Regions from separate parts of the Pseudarthrobacter sp. HLT1-7 genome, predicted to be linked through region 2. Evidence: riboswitches for the same ligand, from Rfam matches in the RefSeq annotation. Region 2 holds a riboswitch; each other region holds the start of a gene.
What was found. Region 2 has a riboswitch for cyclic di-AMP ahead of AC50X6_RS16235 (NlpC/P60 family protein). Riboswitches for the same ligand answer to the same signal wherever they lie in the genome.
Positions count from the first base shown of each region.

Region 1: another riboswitch for cyclic di-AMP. It lies ahead of AC50X6_RS12015 (NlpC/P60 family protein); the one in region 2 lies ahead of AC50X6_RS16235 (NlpC/P60 family protein).
Region 3: another riboswitch for cyclic di-AMP. It lies ahead of AC50X6_RS01775 (aggregation-promoting factor C-terminal-like domain-containing protein); the one in region 2 lies ahead of AC50X6_RS16235 (NlpC/P60 family protein).

Region 1 covers NZ_JBWZCH010000011.1:74,875-78,137, reverse strand. Annotated here, with positions in the region: gene AC50X6_RS12020 (M23 family metallopeptidase) at 1-653, shown strand, start outside; cyclic di-AMP (ydaO/yuaA leader) riboswitch at 803-961, shown strand; gene AC50X6_RS12015 (NlpC/P60 family protein) at 1,271-2,074, shown strand; gene AC50X6_RS12010 (HNH endonuclease) at 2,300-2,800, shown strand; gene mobA (molybdenum cofactor guanylyltransferase) at 2,858-3,263, shown strand, end outside.
Region 2 covers NZ_JBWZCH010000019.1:80,765-84,027, reverse strand. Annotated here, with positions in the region: gene AC50X6_RS16255 (hypothetical protein) at 1-406, opposite strand, end outside; gene AC50X6_RS16250 (hypothetical protein) at 592-738, opposite strand; gene AC50X6_RS16245 (hypothetical protein) at 748-975, opposite strand; gene AC50X6_RS16240 (hypothetical protein) at 1,070-1,339, opposite strand; cyclic di-AMP (ydaO/yuaA leader) riboswitch at 1,506-1,704, shown strand; gene AC50X6_RS16235 (NlpC/P60 family protein) at 1,709-2,506, shown strand; gene AC50X6_RS16230 (dihydrofolate reductase family protein) at 2,629-3,186, opposite strand.
Region 3 covers NZ_JBWZCH010000001.1:371,091-374,353, forward strand. Annotated here, with positions in the region: gene AC50X6_RS01765 (phosphatase PAP2 family protein) at 1-328, shown strand, start outside; gene upp (uracil phosphoribosyltransferase) at 402-1,037, shown strand; gene AC50X6_RS01775 (aggregation-promoting factor C-terminal-like domain-containing protein) at 1,180-1,968, opposite strand; cyclic di-AMP (ydaO/yuaA leader) riboswitch at 1,967-2,136, opposite strand; gene AC50X6_RS01780 (HAMP domain-containing sensor histidine kinase) at 2,319-3,263, opposite strand, start outside.

The sequences.
Region 1 (3,263 bases), on a different contig from region 2:
GTATTGCCTTGGCCGCCACAGGTCTGGTCCTGACGGTTACGGTCCCCGCGACCGGTCCGGTCGCGGTCACCAACGCCGGCCCGCCCGTCAGTTCAGCCTCTGCCGAGGCCTCCGCCGCGGCACAGCCGGATGTCACTGCCCCTGCCGCCGCCAAGATCGACTTTAACCGCAGTGCCGTCACCACGCAGGGCGATCCGGACGGGAAGCTCAAGCAGTTACTGAGCGCCCAGGCCGCAGGCGCCATCACGCGTGCTGCGTCGTCGGGAAGCCTTGGTGCACCGCTGGTGCGGATGGATTCCGTGTCGCCCTTCGGGCTGCGTGTCAGCCCCATTACCGGCGGTTCCGGCGAGTTCCACCGCGGTCAGGACTTCGCGGCCCAGTGCGGAACAGCAGTCAACGCCGCCGCAAGTGGCACCGTGACGTTTGCCGGATGGCACCCTTACGGTGGCGGCAACCGCGTGGTGATCGACCACGGCAACGGACTGGAGACCACCTACAACCACCTCAGCTCCTCGAGCGTCCGCGTCGGGCAGCAGGTCTCCCGCGGCGATTCCGTGGCGATGGCCGGGACCACCGGGGCCTCCACCGGCTGCCACCTCCACTTCGAGGTCATGGTTAACGGAGAAGTTGTCGACCCCACCGGCTGGCTCTAAGCCAAGCCGATGGGTCACTCTCGCATTCCTGTGACGCGCCGTGATCTGAATGTGACATTGAAACCCAATTGCTGTACCGTATGAGGTACGCCAACTTTTCCGAAGTTGGCGCTCTTGAGTGGATTGCCTAGCTCTGCCACCGCTCAAGGTCCGTTCGCATGACATCGTCTGGCAGGGGCGGGGGAACCAATTTTGGTCTTCGAAAGAAGACCTTGGGGTTAAGTCGCAAAGCTTCCCAGGAAGCAGCGCGGCCGGGTGACTCCCATCCGAATCCGACAGCTCACCTCGCAGGCATTGGGAGAGGCTTCTTTTCGTGTCTTCACGCCACAAAGCTGCGCTTCACAGCGCTGGTGCGGCTCTTATGAGCCCGCCGGAATCCAACTATCGTGCTGCCCTTGCCGGCGCCCGGAACGGATTCCGCACCGCCGGCTCAACCTCCGCTGAGTCCGGGCCGCAATCTACGCCCCTGCACTCAGTGGCCGTTTTTGGCGCGTCTTCGCAGTACACCCTTCGCTAAGTAACCCATTCGGGGCGATCCGGCGTACCCCCAAGATGCCGGAGCGTCCTCAGATTGCGCCTGAAAAGCGCATTCCAAGGATCACGAAAGAGAGAAATTAATGACTACTCGTGCAATCGCACGGCACCGCGGCGAGGTCACCAAGACCAACTCGCTGGCTGTCATTGCCAAGGCTGTCGGCGACAACGCCGGCGGTATGGGCCGCCAGGCTGCAGTTATCGCTGCCGCTTCCGGTTTGGTTCTGACCAGCGGTATCGCAGCCAACGCTGCTGAGGCCAACGTTCAGCGCGAATCCACCTCCGCTTCCACGCTCGAAGTCCAGTCGGCAGCTCCGGCAGCTATCTCGGCTGCTTCGTCGATCGCGATCTCCTACGAGAAGCCGGCTGTCACTACTACCCCCGCGCCTGTCATCGAGGCCCCGAAGCCCGTCGTCAAGGTCCAGGAAGCTGCGACCGCCACCAGGGCCGCCAGCACCAACACCGCCGCGGCCAAGACCGCCGGTACCACGGTCGGTGCCACCGCCGCTGTTGCGGCACCGGTTGCTGCCAAGCCGGCTGCGGCCGCCGTTGCCAGCGGCATGGGTTCCACCATCGCGTCCGCTGCCTACGCACAGCTTGGCGTTGCGCAGGACTGCACCAAGCTGGTCACGAACTCACTTGCTGCCGCCGGCATCAACTACCACGGCTGGCCGGCAGGGTACTTGTCCCTCGGCCGCACGGTGAGCGCCGCCGAGGCACAGCCGGGCGATCTCGCCTACTACCAGAACGGCGGCGCGGGTGTGGCGCACATCGCTGTCTACGTCGGCGGCGGCAAGGCTGTCCACGGCGGCTGGAATGGTGGAACCACCTCTCTGCAAAGCGTCAACGTCGGCTCGGGCCCGGTCTTCATCCGCGTCGGCGGCTAAGACAACTGCTCGCAGCGACACCGAAGGACCCCTGCCCTCCCGGCAGGGGTCCTTTGCGTGTACGCCCAGCATGAATTTCAGCCGACACGGGTATGTACCGGCTATGGAAATTCGGTGATCCGGCACTCGCGTGTTTACTCTTGTGGTGTCGATCCATAGCCCGACCATGCACAGGGCAGCCGGCCCTTGTGCCCCTGGCGGGTGCGGCCGTTAAGAGGTATGCGGATGCGCACTCTCGTTCTGAATGCTGGATATGAACCGCTGGCGGTAGTCACCTTCCGCCGGGCGCTGGTTCTTGTGCTGACTGGAAAGGCCAGTGTCGTGGCCGAAGGCGACGATCCCGTCGTCGGGCCAACCGACATCCTAGGCCGGCCGTCGGTGATTCTGCTGAATCGCTACATCAGGCCCCGGTACAACACCAGGACGGCGGTCAGCCGCCGCGGCGTGCTCCGCCGGGATTTTCAGCGCTGCGCCTATTGCGGCAAAGCAGCCCACACCATTGACCATGTCCACCCCAAGTCCAGGGGTGGGGCGGACTCGTGGGAAAACCTCGTCGCCGCCTGCCTGCGGTGCAACAACGCCAAGGGTAACCAGACACCCGCCGAGATGGGCTGGAAACTCAGCTTCGTCCCGGGGCCGCCGAAGGGCGCGATCTGGCAGATCAAGGAACTGGAAAAGCCGACGCCGGCCTGGGACCCGTTCCTGTTGCCGGAATCTGCTTCCTGACCGGGTCCGCCGCGCACGGCACACCCTGACCCGCGCATCCCGCGCTAGGCTTGACCGGTGGAATTTGATGCTGTAATTCTCTCCGGCGGGCGGTCCTCCCGCCTGGGCGGCGTGGCCAAGGCCGGCCTGGTGTATGACGGCGCTACCCTCCTGGAGCGTGCCCTACAGGCCGCGCGCGGCGCCGTAACGGTCGTCGTTGTCGGTCCGGACCCTGGAACGCTTCCCCGCGGCGTGCTGAACTGCCGCGAGGATCCGCCGTTCGCTGGTCCTGCTGCCGCCATTGCGGCCGGGCTCTCCGCGCTCCAACGCCACCGTGCGGGGGCCGAGGGCGTTGCCCCGCCGCTGACCCTCGTCCTGGCCTGCGACATGCCGCGGGTGGATGCCGCCCTGCGAGTGCTCCTCGAGGCCGCCGGAACCAGCAGCCGCTCCGGCCGGCCCTTGCCGGAGGCTGGGCCACATGGGG
Region 2 (3,263 bases):
GGAGCTGCCCCAGGGTGAACACCTGCCCTGCTGTGGGCGATTCGATGTGGATGACACCGCTTGTATCGTGCGTGTGCAGGGCGGAAATACCGTCCGGTTTTCCATCCTGCCCCAGTGAGATGCCGATGTTCGCGGGCACCGGCACTGGCGTCGCGTCCTTGATCAGATCCAGGTGGGCGTGGAAATGCTCCACGTTGCCCTCGGCCGCCAGGAGGGCGAGTCCGGACCGGGCGATTCGCTCGCGGGCCCCCGCGTTATCCAAGCCGAAGCCCGCGGCGGCTTCCGGTGCGCGAGTGCCGGCGGGCGTCGCACTGGCCGGCGGTGCCGGCGGCGGTACGCAGGCGGCCACCCCAAAAAGGAGCGTCGGGAGTGCGATGGCGAGGGCCAGCATGCGGTGCATCATCACGGATGCTGCTTTCGTTCAAAGGACCCGATGCCCCCAGTCTAGGCTGGGCGGGCTGGAAGCGGCCGCACGGAGCCGGGCGGTGCGTCCACCCCGGCAGCCGTCGTCGCGCATTCCATAATCAGCCAGGCCGGCGGCCGCATCACAGTGGTCGAGGCTGCCGCCCGCACCCCGGCCGACAGGCGGCCTCACGAGAGGGACTTGGCGAAGATCGCGGACGTCACGGCGAACGAGATTCCGATCGCAGCAAACAGCGCGCCGAAGATCCGGATGGCTATCGGCGTTGCGAAAAACGACGCGGAATAGTCCACCCCCATGGGTTTGTAGTCCTTCATCATCGCGGCCTAGGCGCGAGCCGATCCGCGGAAATCGAAGGCCAGCACCAGCCCCAGCGTGACCGCGGTGAGGCCCAGCACGCCCACCCCCCACTGCATGACCGGGTTTGCGGTGCCCTGACCGGTTAAAGACATGACCGCCACAGAGACGAAGACCACAGCGAAGGCGATCAGGTAGGCCACCAGGAACCCCTTCACCGGTTGCGGCAGCGACATCATCAGACGCCAGGCTTTCATTGGTACCCCCAAGCCGAGAATTGGTTATGGGGTCAAACCCTAGCCGACGGAAGCTGCAGTCAACAGGGATCCCGCTGCGCCACGAACGCCGGTGCTATGCGGGAGCCCGGCGCTCCACCACGGCGTAGGCCTTACCATCCAGAAACTCCCAATCGGTGACCACCATAAAGCCGGCAGCGTCAACGCGGTCATTCAGGACGAAGACGTCAAAGCCGCCGTCGCGGGGCTCTGCGTCCCAGGTGGACGCGTGGACTTCCCCGTTTTCCAGGATCAGCAGCTCGGTATTGACATTGAGGTCCTTCTGCGGCTGATAGCTCAACTGGCAGATGGCGACACAGTGCCTGGCGAAGTCGGGGCTGCTCATTTTGGCCTCCGCTGATGGGACCGCTGATGGCACCATTCTATGCCGGGGGCCGCGTCCTGCGGGGCGAAGAGCTGCCCGAAACTACTCCCGCCGTTACCTCGATGTGACATTCCGTGATCATGCCGTTACCGTTATTGGGTGCCTGTTGCTTAGAAACGGGCGCTCCCCAGCCGATTGCCTAACTCTGCCGCGGCCACGGGGACACCTCGCAGCAACGTCCGGCAGAGACGGGGAACCCATTTTTTGACCTGGCTTTACGCAGGTCTTGGGGTGAAGCCGCACAGTCCGATGTCAGGGCCAGAGTGCGGCCGGGTGCCTCCCATCCGAATCCGACAGCTCACCTCGCAGGCATTGGGAGAGGCTACGCACATGACTTCCAGTAATACTCTTTTGCCAAAAAGCGCTGACCTTCGCAGCCAACGCCGTTCCGCATTCCTGTCCTCCAAGGGAGGTACATTCGGCCGCCAGGCTGCAGTGATTGCAGCGGCTTCCGGCCTGGTGCTCAGCAGTGCCATGGCCGCCAATGCCGCCGAGGCCCCCGTCCAGCGCGACTCCGCGCCGGCGTCGTCCGTCGACGTCGAGGGCCAGGTGGGCGCACCCGTACTCGCGGATTCCACAGTGCAGATCACCTTCGAACGCCCGGCAGTGGCGACCGCCCCTGCCCCGGTGATCGAACAGCCCGAGCCGGTAGCTGTACCGGTGGCCAAGGCACCCGTGGCGGCCCCGGTGGCCAAGGCACCCGTGGCGGCCCCGGTGGCCAAGGCACCCGTCGCTGCCCCGGCAGCCAAGGCCGCGGTGAAGGTCCAGGCAGCGCCGGCCGCTCCCGCCGCTGCCCCGGCGGCCGGCGGCGTCAATGCCACCATGGTCTCCGCCGCTTACGGCCAACTGGGCATGACACAGGATTGCACCGCCTTGGTCGAGAAGGCCCTTGGCGCAGCCGGAATCCCTGTTGGCGACCTCGGTCCGATGCAGTTCATGAACTACGGCAAAGTGGTGGGGGATCCCCAGCCGGGCGACATGGTGGTTCAGCCGGGTCATATCGGAATCTACGTCGGCAACGGCCAGGTTCTCAGCAGCGGGATGAACGGCGCGAACCAGACTGTGGTTCACCCGCTGTCCTGGCTCACCGCCACCGGCCCCGTGACGTTCGTGCGTGCCGGCGTTTAGTAAAACCTCCGGCAATTAAGTAACACCAACCGCAGTACTGGCGGGAAAAACGTAGAAGGCCGGTTGACCGGTTGCCTTGGGGCAGCTGATCAACCGGCCTTTCACACGCCCGGGCCAGCCGGTCAGCCTTGGTACCGAAGCAGCACGACGCCGTTGCCGAACATGCGCGTCTCCAGCAGGCGGAGCTTCGTCACCGCATCCGTCTCCTGGAAGAGCGGTTTGCCCCGTCCGATCAGGACCGGGTGGACGTAGATCCGGAATTCATCGATCAGGCCGAGCCGCCGGAAGGACGCCGCAAGATCGGCGCCGCCGAGCGCGAGGTCCCCGCCGGGTTCTTCCTTTAGCTTCGCGACCTCCTCGACGACGACGTCCCGCACCACTGCGGTATTCCAGCCGGCCGTCGCCAGGGTCCTGGAGTAGACGATCTTGGGCATGTCCCGCCAGATCCGGGAGAACTCGACCATGGGCGGCGTGCTCAACGGGTCCGCGTCCGCCGTCGGCCAGAATTCCGCCATCAATTCATAGGTGACGCGGCCGTCGAGGAACGCTCCCATGGTCCGGAGCTCATCATTGAAGTGCCGGTGCAGTTCGTCGTCGACCATGTGCCAGCTGAGGTCCCGGCCCGGACCCTCGATGTACCCGTCCAGGGACATCTGCGTCATGAGGATGACTTTGCGCATCGCGGGGCTCCTTCAGTGGGCTGAGGGCTACCGCACCAGCGTACGCTCCGCCCGGCGGAGCGGCAGGACTGCACGTG
Region 3 (3,263 bases), on a different contig from region 2:
CGTCGCGGCGATGGGCCTGAGTAGGGTTTTCCTGGGGCATCACTGGATGACGGATGTGATCGCCGCGTGGCTCCTCGGCCTTGCCTGGCTGGGCATCGTGATCCTGGCCCACCGGCTGTTCCATGTGCTGCGGCACCGTGGGCATGCGGGCCCGGCGCCGACCTTCGACCACCCGGCGCACCTGATGGACGGACGCCCCGACGGCGCGGGCCCAGGCGGCGCTAATGGCGCGGGCCCCGGCCCCGATACGGGTGCTGCCGGGAGCGCGGCCGGGAACGAAGACACCACTGCGGACGGGCTCGGCGCCCGCGGCCCCACGGGCGGCTGACCCGCGGTTCGACGGGCGGCTGACCCGCGGTTCGACGGGCGGGTCAACTGCCGCCGGGTGATAGTTTTGACCCATGCGCATTCTCGTTGTGGACCACCCGCTGGTCGCCCATAAGCTCACCGTTCTGCGGGACAAGAACACCCCTTCCCCGGTCTTCCGCCAGCTCACCGAGGAACTCGTTACGCTCCTCGCCTACGAGGCGACCCGCGACGTCCGCACCGAGCCGGTGACCATCGAGACTCCGGTCAGCACCACGATCGGCACCGCCTTCACCAAGCCCACCCCGCTGGTGGTCCCTATCCTGCGCGCCGGGCTCGGCATGCTCGAGGGTATGACCAAGCTGGTCCCGACCGCCGAGGTTGGTTTCCTGGGCATGGCCCGGGATGAAGAAACCCTTGACATCATCACCTACGCCGAGCGACTCCCCGAGAACCTCACGGACCGGCAGATCTTCGTGCTGGACCCGATGCTTGCAACCGGCGGCACCTTGCGGGAGGCCATCAAGTTCCTCTTTAAGCGCGGCGCCTCCGACGTCACCTGCATCTGCCTGCTGGCCGCCCCGGAGGGCCTGGCCAAGCTGGAAGAGGAGCTTGCCGACGCCAATGTGACCATCGTCCTCGCCTCCATAGATGAGAAGCTCAACGAAAAGTCTTACATCGTTCCGGGTCTGGGCGATGCCGGCGACCGCCTCTACGGCGTGGCCGGCTAAGCTCGCCGTCGTCGATTCTGACGCCGGAGGCGGCTGGGGTTCCGGAAAACACCGGCGCGGCCTCACCTGACCCGCATGGACTGGATCCTGTGCATTCGGGGCTCCTCGCCTGGCCGTGCTTCAGACTGGCCGTGCCGGCGGTCTAGTACCAGTTGTTGGCGTAGTGGAAGTTCAGGGCGCCGCAGGGGGAGCCATAGCGCTCCTTGACGTAGTTCAGGCCCCAGTTGATCTGGGTCCGGTAGTTCGTCCGGTAGTCCGGGCCCGCGCTGGCCATCTTCTCGGCCGGCAGGGACTGGACCACGCCGTATGCCCCGCTGCTGGGGTTGGTGGCGGTGGTTTTCCAGTCGGATTCCTTGGTCCACAGCTTCTGCAGGCACTTCATCTCGTTGGCAGCCCAGCCATGCGTTCCCAGCTGCGCGGCGGCGTAGGCCTGCGCGCCGGCAGGGTCGTCGACGGCAACGGGCTTGGCCGGCTCAGGTGCCGGTACAGGCTCGGGTGCCAGATCCGGTGCGGGAGTCGCGGCGGCGGGTGGCGGGGGAGCCGCGGCGGCGGGAGCTTCGGCGGGATTCACCTCTTCGGCCCGGGGCCCGACGCCGGCGGTGCCGGGAAGGGCCGACTGCGAATCGACGCGGACACGTTCGAAGTCCAAGTGCGTCAGCGGGTCGGCGGTGGTGGCCGAAGCCCCGCTGGAACTGCCGGCGCTGGCGTTGCGGTTGGCAGTCTCGGCGGCCTGCCCGGCAGCCCCGATCCCGACGAGCACCGCGCAGGTGGTGGCAACGAGGGCGGCGCGACGGCCGGTGGATCCGAGGCCCGCGGTGAACCGGGACCGGGTTGACGCTGGATTGGTGTCCGCCGCGCGGTGGCGCGAAGCCGTCGAGCGGGTTGCCTGCTGGGCGCTCTTGTGGCGCGTTGGTACTTTGAATTCAGTCATGATCGCCTCTCAACGCCTGCGGAGTTAGCTGTCGGGTTCGGATGCGATATCCGGCCGCACGGAACCTCACGTGTCGGCTTCACCCCAAGGGTGCAAAGATGCAGAATGCCCGGGAACTCTGGGTTCCCCGCCTCTGCCTGGTCGATCGGAATCCGGGAAGCGGCAGAGTTTGGCGTCCGTCCGGATGCGCGGCCCTGTGGCGGCCGCACCCTAAAAACGGTACAGGAGCCGGAAACAAAAGTCACATTTCGGTAACAAGCAGGTCGACGGCGGTGCGTCGCCTTGTGCTTCCGCGGCCTGGCCTGCGCCCCGTTTCGATGGTTCCCGGCGGGTTCGACGCTAAGCAGCGTCTAGCCGGCAGGGAACCGTCGAAGCGGCGCGCCCGGCGGGCTCGCGGGAAGCCGGACGGTGAACTCCGTGCGGCCCGGCCGGGAGATGACCTCGACGGTCCCGCCGTGAGCCTCCACAATCGACTGCACAATGGAGAGGCCTAGCCCGCTGGTCCCCTCGGCCGTGGGTTCAGCCGCCTGCACCCCCGGCACTCCCGGAGCGGCCGGCACTCCCGGGCTGCCGGATGCCCCGGTGCCGGCATCTGCCGCCGTCGTGACTGCCTGGTTCTTGCGGGCGGCGTCGGCCCGGGTGAAGCGCGAGAAGATCCTGCCGACAAACTCTGGGGCGATCCCGCTGCCGTTGTCCGTCACCGTCACCACGGCGCTCCCGTCGGCGGACCGCGCCACTCCGGTGACCACCGCTGTACCTGGCCCGGTGTGCTTGCGCGCGTTGGACAGCAGATTGGCCAGCACCTGGTGCAACGCGGTCGCGTCGCCGCGGACCACCACCGGCTCTTCCGGGAGCTCCAGCTGCCAGAGGTGGTCCGGGGCCATGACCTTCCCGTCGCTGACCGTCTCGATCGCCAGCTGGGTAAGGTCGACGTCGCTGGACTTGAGCGGCCGGCCCTCGTCCAGGCGCGCCAGCAGCAGCAGGTCCTCCACCAGCGCGGTCATCCGCTGGGACTGGCTCTGCACCCGGGCCAGGGACTTCTCCCCGTCCGGCGTGAAGTGTTCGGTCATCCGCATCAGCTCGGTGTAGCCGCGGATGGCGGTCAGCGGGGTGCGCAGCTCATGCGAGGCATCGGACACAAACTGGCGCACCTTCATTTCGCTTTGCTGCCGCGATTCAAGGGCGTTGGAGACGTTGTCCAGCATCTGGTTCAGCGCGAAGCCCACGTTTCCCACTTCCGGGCCGGGATGCGCCGCCGACGCCGGAACCCGCACCGCGAGTGCCACCTCGCCGGC